2 regions of the Sphingomonas sp. AAP5 genome follow, and region 2 is predicted to be linked to the other one. Evidence: riboswitches for the same ligand, from Rfam matches in the RefSeq annotation. Region 2 holds a riboswitch; the other holds the start of a gene.
The links. A riboswitch is a leader RNA that binds a small molecule or an ion and turns the genes downstream of it on or off. The one in region 2 is predicted to bind thiamine pyrophosphate.
Positions count from the first base shown of each region.

Region 1 (5,940 bases), 1.1 Mb from region 2:
TTCTTGCATCAGGGGTGACACGCCGATGAACGTCATTGCCGTCGCGAACCAGAAGGGCGGTGTCGGAAAGACGACAACCGCGATCAACCTCGGCACCGCGCTTGCTGCAACCGGGCTGCGGGTCTTGCTGCTCGATCTCGATCCGCAAGGCAATTGCTCGACGGGGCTTGGGATCGCGCGCGCCGATCGGCATCACTCGACCTACGACATCCTGCTCGGCGAGACATCGATCGACGTCGCCGCGATGCCGACGTGCGTCCCCAAGCTCGACATCGTCCCGGCGACGGTCGACCTGTCGGGTGCCGAAATCGAGCTGGTCGAGTATGAGGAGCGTACGCATCGCCTGTCGCGCGCCCTCGCCCGCTCGGATCATCGCTGGGACGTCGTGCTGATCGATTGTCCGCCGTCGCTCGGTCTGCTGACGCTCAATGCGATGGTCGCGTCGAATTCGCTGCTCGTTCCGCTGCAGTGCGAATTCTTCGCGCTCGAAGGCCTCAGCCAACTGTTAAGCACCGTCGAACGTATCCGCGAGCGCTTCAACCCCGCGCTGTCGATCATGGGTGTCGCACTCACGATGCACGACCGCCGCAACCGTCTGACCGATCAAGTCTCGAACGACGTTCGCGCGGTGCTGGGTCGCGTGGTGTTCGACACGGTGATTCCGCGCAACGTGCGTTTGTCCGAGGCGCCGAGCCACGGCTTGCCGGCATTGATCTACGATTATCGCTGCCCCGGCTCGGAAGCCTATATCGCGCTCGCGCGTGAGCTGATCGCGCGCCTGCCCGCCTTCGATACCCCGCAACCTGCAAGGGCCGCATGACCGACTCGACGCCTCCGATTGCACGCCCGAAGCCCCGTTCGGGTCTGGGCCGCGGCCTAAACGCCCTGATGGGAGATCTGGCGCGCGAGGAGCCCGTCGGCGAGGGTAAGGAGAGTGCCTCGCCGGGTGTGCGCTCGCTCCCCGTCGGATCGCTGACGCCGCATCCCGGCCAGCCGCGGCGGCACTTCGACGAAGCCGCACTCGAGGAACTCGCGCAATCGATCGCGCTGCGCGGGGTGTTGCAGCCGATCGTCGTGCGGCCGCATGGCACCGGCTATCAGATCGTCGCAGGCGAGCGCCGCTGGCGCGCTGCGCAGCGTGCGCGGCTGCACGAGGTGCCGGTCATCGTGCGGGCGTTCGATGATACCGAAACGCTCGAAGTCGCGCTCGTCGAGAATATCCAGCGGCAAGACCTCAACGCGATCGAAGAGGCCGAAGCGTATCATCGCTTGATCGAGGATTTCGGCCACACGCAGGAAGCGCTTGGCAAGCTGGTCAACAAGTCGCGCAGCCACATCGCCAATCTGCTGCGGCTGCTCGAGCTGCCGACCCCGGTGCAGGAACGCGTCGTCAATGGCGCGCTGACGATGGGGCATGCGCGCGCGCTGATCGGCGCACCCGATGTCGAGACGCTGGCGGACCAGGTCGTCGCACGCGGTCTTTCGGTGCGCGATACCGAACGCATGGCGCGCGCTGCCAAGCCTGCGCCGCGCGGCCAGCGCGACAGCGAGGGGCGCGATCCTGATCTCGCGGCGCTCGAGCATCAGCTGGCCGATCTGCTGGGCCTGTCGGTGCGTGTCGCGCACAGCGCCAAGGGGGGCACGCTGACGCTGTCCTATTCGACGCTCGATCAACTCGACATGGTGTGCCAGCGGCTGACCGGCGAGCGTATCTGATCCGCGGCCGGCGGACGCTTCGGGCGTCCGCCGGACCGGCAGGTCACTCGGTCGTAGGCAGATAGAGCTCGCTGCCCTTCGCTTTGAACGTGGCGCTCATCTCGGCCATGCCCGCCTCGGCCTGCGCACCGCGTGCGAAAGCGGCGCGGTCGGCGTCGGCCGCATCGACCGGCGGCGTTGCGGCGAGGAAGCCGTCCGCCGGCTGGTTCTGCTTCGCCGCAAAATCTCGCACTTCCTGCGTGATCTTCATCGAGCAGAATTTCGGCCCGCACATCGAACAGAAATGCGCGGTCTTTGCACCCTCCGCGGGGAGCGTCTCGTCGTGGTAGAGCTCGGCCGTATCGGGATCGAGCGACAGGTTGAACTGGTCGCGCCAGCGGAATTCGAAGCGCGCGCGGCTGACCGCATCGTCGCGCATCTTGGCGGCGGGATGGCCCTTGGCGAGATCGGCGGCGTGCGCGGCAACCTTGTAGGTCACCACGCCGACCTTGACGTCATCACGATCGGGGAGCCCGAGATGCTCCTTCGGCGTGACGTAGCAGAGCATCGCGGTGCCATACCACCCGATCATCGCCGCGCCGATCCCGCTGGTGATATGGTCGTAGCCCGGCGCGATATCGGTGGTGAGCGGCCCTAGCGTATAGAAGGGCGCCTCGCCGCACACTTCGAGCTGCTTTTTCATATTCTCTTTGATCTTGTGCATCGGCACATGGCCGGGGCCTTCGATCATCACTTGGACGTCGCTCTTCCAGGCGCGGTGGGTGAGTTCGCCGAGCGTGTAGAGCTCGCTGAACTGCGCTTCGTCGTTGGCGTCGGCGATCGAGCCGGGGCGCATGCCGTCGCCGAGTGAGTAGGCGATGTCATACGCCTTCATGATCTCGGTGATCTCGTCGAAGCGCTCGTAGAGGAAGCTCTCCTTGTGGTGCGCGAGGCACCATTTCGCCATGATCGAGCCCCCGCGCGAGACGATCCCGGTAACGCGCTTCGCGGTCATCGGGATATAGGCAAGCCGCACGCCGGCATGGATCGTGAAGTAATCGACGCCCTGCTCGGCCTGTTCGATCAGCGTGTCGCGGAAGATGTCCCAGGTGAGGTCCTCGGCAACGCCGCCGACCTTTTCGAGCGCTTGATAGATCGGGACGGTGCCGATCGGCACGGGGCTGTTGCGCAGGATCCATTCGCGCGTGTCGTGGATGTGGCGACCGGTCGAGAGGTCCATCACCGTGTCGGCCCCCCAGCGGATCGACCAGACCATCTTGTCGACCTCGGCCGCGACGTTGCTCGCAACGGCGGAGTTGCCGATATTGGCGTTGATCTTGACCAGAAAGTTGCGCCCGATCGCCATCGGTTCGGATTCGGGATGGTTGATGTTGTTGGGGATGATCGCCCGCCCCCGCGCGATTTCATCGCGGACGAATTCGGGCGTCACGTAATCCGGGATCGATGCGCCGAAGTCCTGGCCGTCGCGGATCAGCTTTTCCTTGGCGGCAGCGCGCCCGAGATTTTCGCGGATCGCGACGTATTCCATCTCGGGGGTGATGATGCCGCGTCGCGCATAGTGCATCTGGCTGACATTGGCGCCGGGCTTGGCGCGCAGCGGGCGTTTAACGACATTGGGATATTGCGGTACGCCAGCCGAACGATCGGGGCCGGTCAAGCCATTGTCTTCGGGACGAATTTCGCGCGCAGTGTATTCCTCGACGTCGCCGCGCGCGAGGATCCAGTCGCGCCGCAGCGTCGGCAAGCCGACGTGGATATCGATCCGCGCTTTGGGGTCGGTATAGGGCCCCGACGTGTCGTAAACGCGCAAGGGCGGCTCGCCACACGATGGTTCGAGGAGGATCTCGCGCATCGCGACGCCTGGCCCTGGAATCGCTGCCGAGGGCACGTAGATCTTGCGCGAGCCACGGATCGGGCCAGTCGTCACGCCGATTTCGGTACGCGCGGGAATATCTGCCATGCTCTTCGCTCCAAAATCGCAAGGAGCAAAGACGGTTTCCGGGCGGTCACCGCTCCCTCCCTACGCCCGTATTAACGGGATCAGGTTGATGCGGGTCGGGGGCTCGTGCCCCCCTCTCAGCCGCCGATCAGCAGCCCCCCGGGGAATGGCGTCAGTCTAGGCGCTCGCGCGCCGCGTGCAACTAGTTTGCGGCGCTGGTGCGGATGTTGCCGTTGAGGCCGTTGGGGAAGAAGCCCCCGCCGACCACGGCGTTCTTGTTGAGATAGACAACGTTGAGCACCTGGCCCGCGGTACGGCCGTAGACGAGGCCGTTGGCATCGACCGGAACGAGGTTAGAGGTCGTCGCGGTGCCGGTAATGCCCTGATCGATGTCACTCGTGCCATCGAGGCTATCGCGCGCGTCGCTGATCAGCCCGGCACTGACGCGCAGGCTCGGGGTGGCGAGGCCCTTCGAATAGAGCACGGTCCGGATCAGGCCGGCGTGGTACGCCTCGGTCGCGAGGATGCCCGCAGCGGCATCGAGCAGCAATGTCGTGTTGATCGTCTGCGCAGCGCCCTTGTATGCGGTCACGCCGACATCTTCGAAGATGAACGCACCGAGCAGGAAGTTTTCGTCGCTGGCGTAAGGGTCGAAGGTGCCGTTGACGCGATCGACGACGCCATTGGTGGTTGCGATCCCGGCTGCGCGCGCGGCGGCCGAGAAGGCGCCATTGGCGCCGCCATCGATGTTGATCGACGGCATCGCAACCGCGGCCGCGCCGAGTGCCGAACGCAGGAAGGCGACATGGGCGACTTCGTCGGCGGCGATCTCGACCGCATATTGCTGGACGATCGGATCGGTGAAAGTGACCTTGCGGCCGCCCGTCACGGTGCCCTGGACGGTCTGGTTGCCATCGCCCTTGGCGATCAACGCATTGGGTAGCCCTGCGCCAGTGACGGCATAGCTGTAGAACTGCGCTTCGAGATATTCGAGGTTGAGCGCAAAGTTGAGCGTGTCCTGGTCCTGCAGCGTGCTGGTCGAGCTCGGGCTCGGCGTCGGCGTTGCGGTTGCCGTCGCGCCTGGATCGGTGCTCGTCGAGCCGCTGCCGCCGCAGGCCGACAGCAGCGATGCGCCGCCAACGGCGAGCGAGGCGACGCCCGCGCTGCGCAGGAAATTACGGCGCTCGGCGCGGCGGCGTTCGCCGGCGTCGAGAACCTGCAAGAGGATGTCGCTATCGATCACTGGGGAACTCCCGTTCGGGCAAGCTGGAAGGCGTCAGGCTAAAGGTATCGGGCGGCTCAATTCGCGGTGCTGGTCACGATGGTGCCATTGAGCCCATTGGGGAAGAAGCCCCCCTTCGCGACAGCCAGACTGTTGAGGTAGACGATATTGAGCACGTTCCCGGTCGAGCGGCCATAGGCGATGCCGTCGAGCCCGGTGGGGACTATGTTCGATGCCGTCAGGCCGTTGAGCGCGGCGAACTGGCTGTTCGCGACGACTGCCGAGGCAATGCCCTGATCGTCGTCCGAGGTCCCGTCGAGCTTGTCGCGAACGTCGGAGATCGCGCCCGCCGCAGTGCGCAGCGACGGCGTCGCCAGGCCCTTGCTGTACAGCACGGTGCGGATGATCGAGGCATGATAGGCCTCCGCGGCGAGGATGCCTGCCGCCGCGTCGATATAGGCCTTGGTCGTCAGCAGCGAGGCCGCGCCCTTATAGGCGGTGACGCCGACATCTTCGAACAGGAAGGCGGCAAGCAGGAAGTTCTGGTCGTTGGCGTAAGGGTCGAAAGTGCCGTTGACGTTGTCGACCGCGCCGCTTGCATTGGTCGCGAGGCCGGCGGCGCGCGCAGCGACCGTGAAGGCGCTCGTGGCGGTGCTGCCGATGTCGATCGCGGGCTGCGCGACGGCGACGGTGCCGAGCTGGCTGCGAAGGAAGGCGACGTGCTGCGTTTCGTCACCGGCGATCTCGCGCGCATATTGCGCGACGAGCGGATCGCTGAAGCTGACCTGGCGGCCACCCGTGACCGTTCCCTGCGTCGTCGTGCTGGCGCTGCCCGGGGTGAGCTGGCTGTTGGGCAAGCCCGTACCGAAGACGGCGTAGGAATAGAATTGCGCCTCGAGATATTCGAGGTTGAGCGCGAAATTGAGGATGTCGGTTTCCGACGTCGCTTGCGCCGATGCGCTGGTCCCGACCGCGACGGCGGCGGCGCCGACTGCGGCGACGGCACCGGCTCCAAGGGCTGTGCGGAAGAATTCGCGGCGCTCATTCCGACGGTCGGCGCGGG
Region 1 covers NZ_CP037913.1:3,352,589-3,358,528, forward strand. The annotation lists gene E2E30_RS15490 (16S rRNA (guanine(527)-N(7))-methyltransferase RsmG) at 1-29, shown strand, start outside; gene E2E30_RS15495 (ParA family protein) at 26-820, shown strand; gene E2E30_RS15500 (ParB/RepB/Spo0J family partition protein) at 889-1,716, shown strand; gene thiC (phosphomethylpyrimidine synthase ThiC) at 1,760-3,676, opposite strand; TPP riboswitch at 3,717-3,827, opposite strand; gene E2E30_RS15510 (ferritin-like domain-containing protein) at 3,858-4,898, opposite strand; gene E2E30_RS15515 (ferritin-like domain-containing protein) at 4,955-5,940, opposite strand, start outside.
Region 1: another riboswitch for thiamine pyrophosphate. It lies ahead of thiC (phosphomethylpyrimidine synthase ThiC); the one in region 2 lies ahead of E2E30_RS10270 (TonB-dependent receptor).

Region 2 (5,940 bases):
GACGCATTTGGTACAAGGCTCCAGGCGACGCGTTTCCTTACATGTCGAAACGATCGGTTTCCAGTGTTTCCATTTACCGCGCAATCCAAACGCCTATCTTGGTGCCAACGCAATTCCTTCGGGAGATCCGCAATGATCGAGAGACGTTCGTTCGAGAGCCTCGGCCATGCCGAGCATGGCTGGCTCAACGCCCGCCACCATTTTTCCTTCGCCAATTATTACGAGCCCGCCCGCATGGGCTGGGGCGCGATCCGCGTGTGGAACGACGACGAGATCGCCGCCAACAGCGGCTTCCCGCCGCATCCGCATCGCGACATGGAAATCGTCACCTATGTCCGCAAGGGCGCGATCACGCACAAGGATTCGATGGGCAATGAAGGCCGCACCGGGGCGGGTGACGTCCAGGTGATGAGCGCCGGGACCGGCGTGCGCCATGCCGAATACAATCTCGAGCCCGAGCAGACGACGATCTTTCAGATCTGGATCGAGCCGAGCCGCAAGGGCGGATCGCCGAGCTGGGGCGCAAAGCCTTTCCCGAAGGACGATCGTTCGGGGCAGTTCGTGACGCTGGCGAGCGGCTTTGCCGAAGACACCGATGCGCTGCCGATCCGTGCCGAGGCGCGCGTGCTCGCAGCACTCGTGCGGGCTGGCGAGACGATCACGCACGAAGTCGGCCCCGGGCGGCACGCGTATCTCGTGCCCGCGACGGGATCGGTCGAGATTGACGGCCAGACCTTCAAGGCGCGCGATGGCGCGGCGATGGATGGCGGGCAGACCGTGACGATCACCGCGCTCGAGGATTCCGAGTTGGTGCTCGTCGACAGCCAGTAGCGTACGCGTATCCCCCTCCCGCTAGCGGGAGGGGTTAGGGGAGGGGCGTGCCTCGGGCGCTAACCTCTCCGTGTCAGACTTCCCTCCCCCAACCCCTCCCGCAAGCGGGAGGGGAGCTAGCAGAAGAAGGACTATCCGATGACCAAAGTTCTCGTGCTGTATTACTCGTCCTACGGCCATATCGAGCAGATGGCCGACGCCGTCGCCGAAGGCGCGCGCGCCGGTGGTGCCGAGGTCGACATCCGCCGCGTCGCCGAAACTGCGCCGCAAGCGGTGATCGAAGCGGCGCACTTCAAGACCGATACCGCGCACGAAGTGATCTCCGGCCCCGACGCGCTCGCTGACTATGACGCGATCATCGTCGGCGCACCGACGCGCTTTGGTCGCATGCCGAGCCAGATGGCGTCGTTCTGGGATACCACCGGCGGGCTGTGGTTCGGCGGCAAGCTGATCGGCAAGGTCGGCGGTGCGTTCACCTCGACCGCGAGCCAGCATGGCGGGCAGGAGACGACGCTGTTCTCGATCATCACGAACCTGATGCATCACGGCATGACGATCGTTGGCCTCGACTACGGCTTCCAGGGCATGACCGGCGTCAAGGAAGTGGTCGGCGGCACGCCGTATGGCGCATCGACGATCGCCGATGGTGACGGCAGCCGCCAGCCGCATGCCGAAGAGCTCGCCGGCGCGCGCTATCAGGGCAAGCGCATCGCCGAGACGGCGGCCAAGCTCAAAGCCTGAACCATTTGCGCCTCCGCCGCTCGACCGGAGCGATGATCGGCGGCGGCAGCAATTGCGGGAGCATGACGGGTGGCGGCACCGACGGTGGCTTGAGCCAGAGGTCGGATATGTCGGTCACCCGCGGGCTCGCCGGGTAGCTCGCGCGCGCGCGGCCGACCGCCAGGCGCGCGCGCGTCGCGCCAGGCACCTTCAGATTGGCGCCGACCCAGCGCCAATGCCACGGCTCCCACGTGACGCCTTGCGCATTGCCGATCGGGAACGACAGTTCGAAACCGAAGTCGGGCGCGTGGCTGATCAACCAGCGACCGGCGGGAGTCGTCGCGATGCAGCTGTCGACATCGGCGCATCCCGCCGACGGCCGGATCGCGAAGTCGATCGCATAGCCCGTTGCGTGCTCGCTGAACCCCGGCGGCGCGACCGTCAGCGCGCGCATCGCCGGGTCGCCGCAATGGCCGCGTCGGCGATTGTGGCAAAAGACCGCGCGCTGGTGCGCAATCGAGCGGAAGCACGACAGGCCGCGGAGCGTCTTGCCTACGCTGGGCGTCAGCGCGGCGGCGGTCAGCATCCGCGCAAGGTCGGGCGCGGCATCGCGATTGATCACGCAAGGCTGGCCGACCGCGAAACCGGGCGGCGCCGCAACCAGATCGCCGATTGCGACTTCAGGATAGGGCAGGTGGCCAAGCATGCGTCCGTCGGCCATCGCAGCGGGGAGGTCGCCGGGATAAAGGCCCGCCGGAACAGCCGTTTGGGCGAGCGTGGGGGAAGCCGCCCACGGCGCGAACGCGATCCCCATCGCCCAAGTTCGCATCGCTCGCACGGCGCGGGCTCTGGCATGTCGGCGCTTGCGGTGGCAAGGGGGTGGGATGCTAGCCAATCATGTTCTTTTCCTCGACGGCGAGGCGCTTGTCATCGACAAGCCCGCCGGTCTCCCGGTCGATCGTCCGCGCGATGGGTCGCTCTCCCTCGAAAACCATCTCGACGGGCTGACCTTCGCCTTCAAGCGCTGGCCGGTGCCGGTGCATCGGCTCGATCGCGACACGTCGGGCTGCCTGCTGCTGTCGCGCAATCCCAAGGCGCACGCGCGGCTGCAACAGGCGTTCGAGCAGGGTCTCGTGCGCAAGCGCTATCTCGCGGTGCTCGAGGGTGTGGTCGAGGGTGAAAGCGGGCTGATCGATCTCGCGCTTGCGAAGGTCAGCACCGAAGAGACCGGCTGGCGGATGGTCGGCGATCCGCTCGGCGCCAAGGGCAGCAAGGCATCGCGGACCGCGTGGCGCGTGCTGTCGATCAAGGACGGGCGCAGCTTCGTCGAGTTCATCCCCGAGACCGGCCGAACGCACCAGATCCGCGTCCATGCCGCCGAGGCGCTCGGCGCGGCGGTGGTCGGCGATCCGATCTACGGCAACGGGACCAAGGCGAACGGCGCCGCAACGCTGCTCCACGCCGCCGAACTGATGGTGCCACGGGCGGGCAAGGAGCCGATCATCGCCAAGGCGCCGCTCCCCGAGCGCTTCATCGCGGCGGGATTTACCGAAGCTGATGCCGCGCCCGCGCAATAGCGCTTTCCTCGCGTGACCTGACCGACTAAGCCCCGCGCTCCCCGGGGGGCCGCTAATGCGCGGCTGAGAGGTGGGCTGCAGCCCACGACCCGCTGAACCTGATCCGGTTGATACCGGCGTAGGGAGGGCTGGCGGCAGACTCCGTTACCCCTCCGTGTAGGAGTGACGACGGATGACACGCAGGCTTTCCACGACCGACGGCATCGCGCGCGGCGCGCTCGGCTTCGCGCTGCTGTCGAGCGCGGTGCTCGCGGTCCCGGCGTTCGCCGAGGACAAGGACCCGCCCGGCGATATCGTCGTCACCGGCCATCCCGATCCCGAAGGCCTGCTGCCCGACCAGCACGCGCCCAAGGCGCAAAGCGCGATCTCGGCCGATTTCATCACCAAGCAAGCGCCCACGCTCAACGCGTTCCAACTCATCGGCCTGCTGCCCGGCGCGAACGTCTCGTCGAGCGACCCCTACGGCCTGTCGACCAGCTCGAGCCTGACGCTGCGCGGGCTCGGGCAGGACGAGATCGGCGTGCTGCTCGAAGGCGCGCCGCAGAACGACATCGGCTATTATTACGCCTATCCGGCGCAATTCGCCGATGCCGAGAATCTCAAGCAGATCACGCTCGCGCAAGGCGCGGTCGATCTCGACTCGCCGACCGTCGGCGGGGCGGGGGGGCTGCTGTCGCTCACGCTCGACGATCCCAAGGCGAGCCCGCAGGCGCTCGTCAATCTCTCGCTCGGATCGTACGCCGCGCGGCGCGCCTTCGTGCGGGTCGATACCGGCACGATCGGCCGGACCGGGCTCAAGGCGTTCGTGTCCTACTCCAACATCCGCGCCGACAATTGGCGCGGGGCGGGGTTCGACACGCGCCAGCATGTCGACGCCAAGCTGCTCAACGAATGGGGCAACGGCAACCGCGCGAGCCTCGCCGTGTCGTTCAACGATGCCAATTCCTCGACCTATCCCAGCCCGACGCTCGCCGACTGGAAGGCTGAGGGGCGGGGGTTCAATTACGACCGCAGCTATAGCGCCGGGAACACCAATTACTGGCGGCTTCACCGCGCGCCGTTCCGCAACGTCTATCTCGCGGCACCGCTGCATCTGGTGCTCAATGATCGGCTGACGCTCGACACGACGAGCTATCTCCAGTTCGGCTACGGCAATTCGCCCTACGGCACGGCGCTCTCGACCACGGGCAATTACCTCGGCACCGAGGCGCTGGGGCCGGTCGCGCTGCCCGGCGCGGTCGACGGCACGGCGACCGTGCTCGGTAACTATACCGGCGACCAGTTCCGCGGCGGCACCGTCGCCAAGCTCACGCTGGCCGCCGGAGCGCACCGGATCACGGCTGGCCTGTGGTTCGATTACGGCAAGGACCGCGTGCTGCAGACCTATGGCGCGGTGCGTGCGGACGGGCGCCCGGTCGATCCGTGGGGCTATCAGGATACGGCGATCCGCACTGCCGACGGTCGCTTGCTGGCGTATGAGGATCAGCGCACGCTCACGGTGACCAAGGGTTTCTTCCTCGCCGACAGCATTACGCTCACCCCGCGGCTGACCATCGACGTCGGGTTCAAGGGCGTCGATCTGCTCCGCAATGGGCGCAATTATTTGCCTGGTCCGCAATCGGCGGTGCGCCGCGACAGTTTTGCCGCACTGCCGCGCGCGGCGATCCATTATCAACTCGACGACCGGCAGCAGCTGTTCGCCAACGTCACCACCAACTTCCGCGGCCCCAACGAATTCACGCTCTACAACAGCTATTACGGCGGTGTGCTGAGCACGCAGGGGACGAACGCGCTCAAGAACGAATATTCGGTCTCGCAGGAGCTCGGCTATCGCTACATCGGGCCGAGCCTGTCGGCGTCGGTGACCGCCTTCCATTACCATTTCCGCAATCGCCAGCTCGCCACGCTGGTCGATGTCGGTGGCGCGCAGGTCAATTCGACGCTCAACGCCGGCAGCCAGACGTCGTACGGCGTCGATGGCGAGATCGACTACCGCCCCGCCGCCGGGGTCAGCCTGTATGTCTCGGGCGAATTTCTGCGCGCGCGGCTCGACAATGACCTGCCGGTCGGCGCGGATTTCCTGCCGACGCGCGGCAAGCATGCGGTGTCGAGCCCGACCTTCCAGGTAGGGCTCGGCGGGACGTATGACGACGGCCGCTTTTTCGGCAGCAGCGCGCTGAAATATGTCGCGCGCCAATATGCCACCTTCGTCAATGACGAGAGCATCCCGGGCTATGCGACGCTCGACCTGTCGGTCGGCGTGCATCTGGCCGAGTGGCTCGACGGCAAGCGTACCGATCTGCGGCTCAATGCGATCAACGTCACCAATCCGCGCGTGCTGTCGGGCGTCGCGGCGGTCACCCCCAACGCGCGGGACACGATCGGGCGTCGCGGGAGCGTCATCGCCGGGGCAGCGCCGGCTTATTATGTCGGGAGCGGCGCGGCGCTGATCGCGACGCTGTCGCGCGTGTTCTGATCCCATGGCCGCAAGCGCCCCGCATCTCGTCCACGGCATGGGCACCACGCTCGAGCCGCCGACCTGGCCTGCCATCACGCATGATGACGCGGCTGCCGCGCTTGCGCGCTTCCCTGTCGCCGGGCGGCTCGAGGCGCTTGAGTGGCATTCGCCACGGCCCTTCTCGGCGGCGGCGCGGGTGCGCACGACGCGCGGCATGTTCGTGCTGAAGCGGCACCACCCGGCGGTGCGGACGCCAGCGGGCCTGGCGGAGGAGCACGCCTTCATCGCGCATCTCGCCGTTGCCGGGATACCGGTGCCCGAAATCCTGCTGACCGACGCCGGGACAAGCGCGAT
Region 2 covers NZ_CP037913.1:2,223,683-2,229,622, reverse strand. The annotation lists gene E2E30_RS10295 (LysR family transcriptional regulator) at 1-7, opposite strand, end outside; gene E2E30_RS10290 (pirin family protein) at 133-831, shown strand; gene wrbA (NAD(P)H:quinone oxidoreductase) at 970-1,572, shown strand; gene E2E30_RS10280 (M15 family metallopeptidase) at 1,562-2,365, opposite strand; gene E2E30_RS10275 (RluA family pseudouridine synthase) at 2,436-3,128, shown strand; TPP riboswitch at 3,161-3,270, shown strand; gene E2E30_RS10270 (TonB-dependent receptor) at 3,301-5,604, shown strand; gene E2E30_RS10265 (phosphotransferase enzyme family protein) at 5,609-5,940, shown strand, end outside.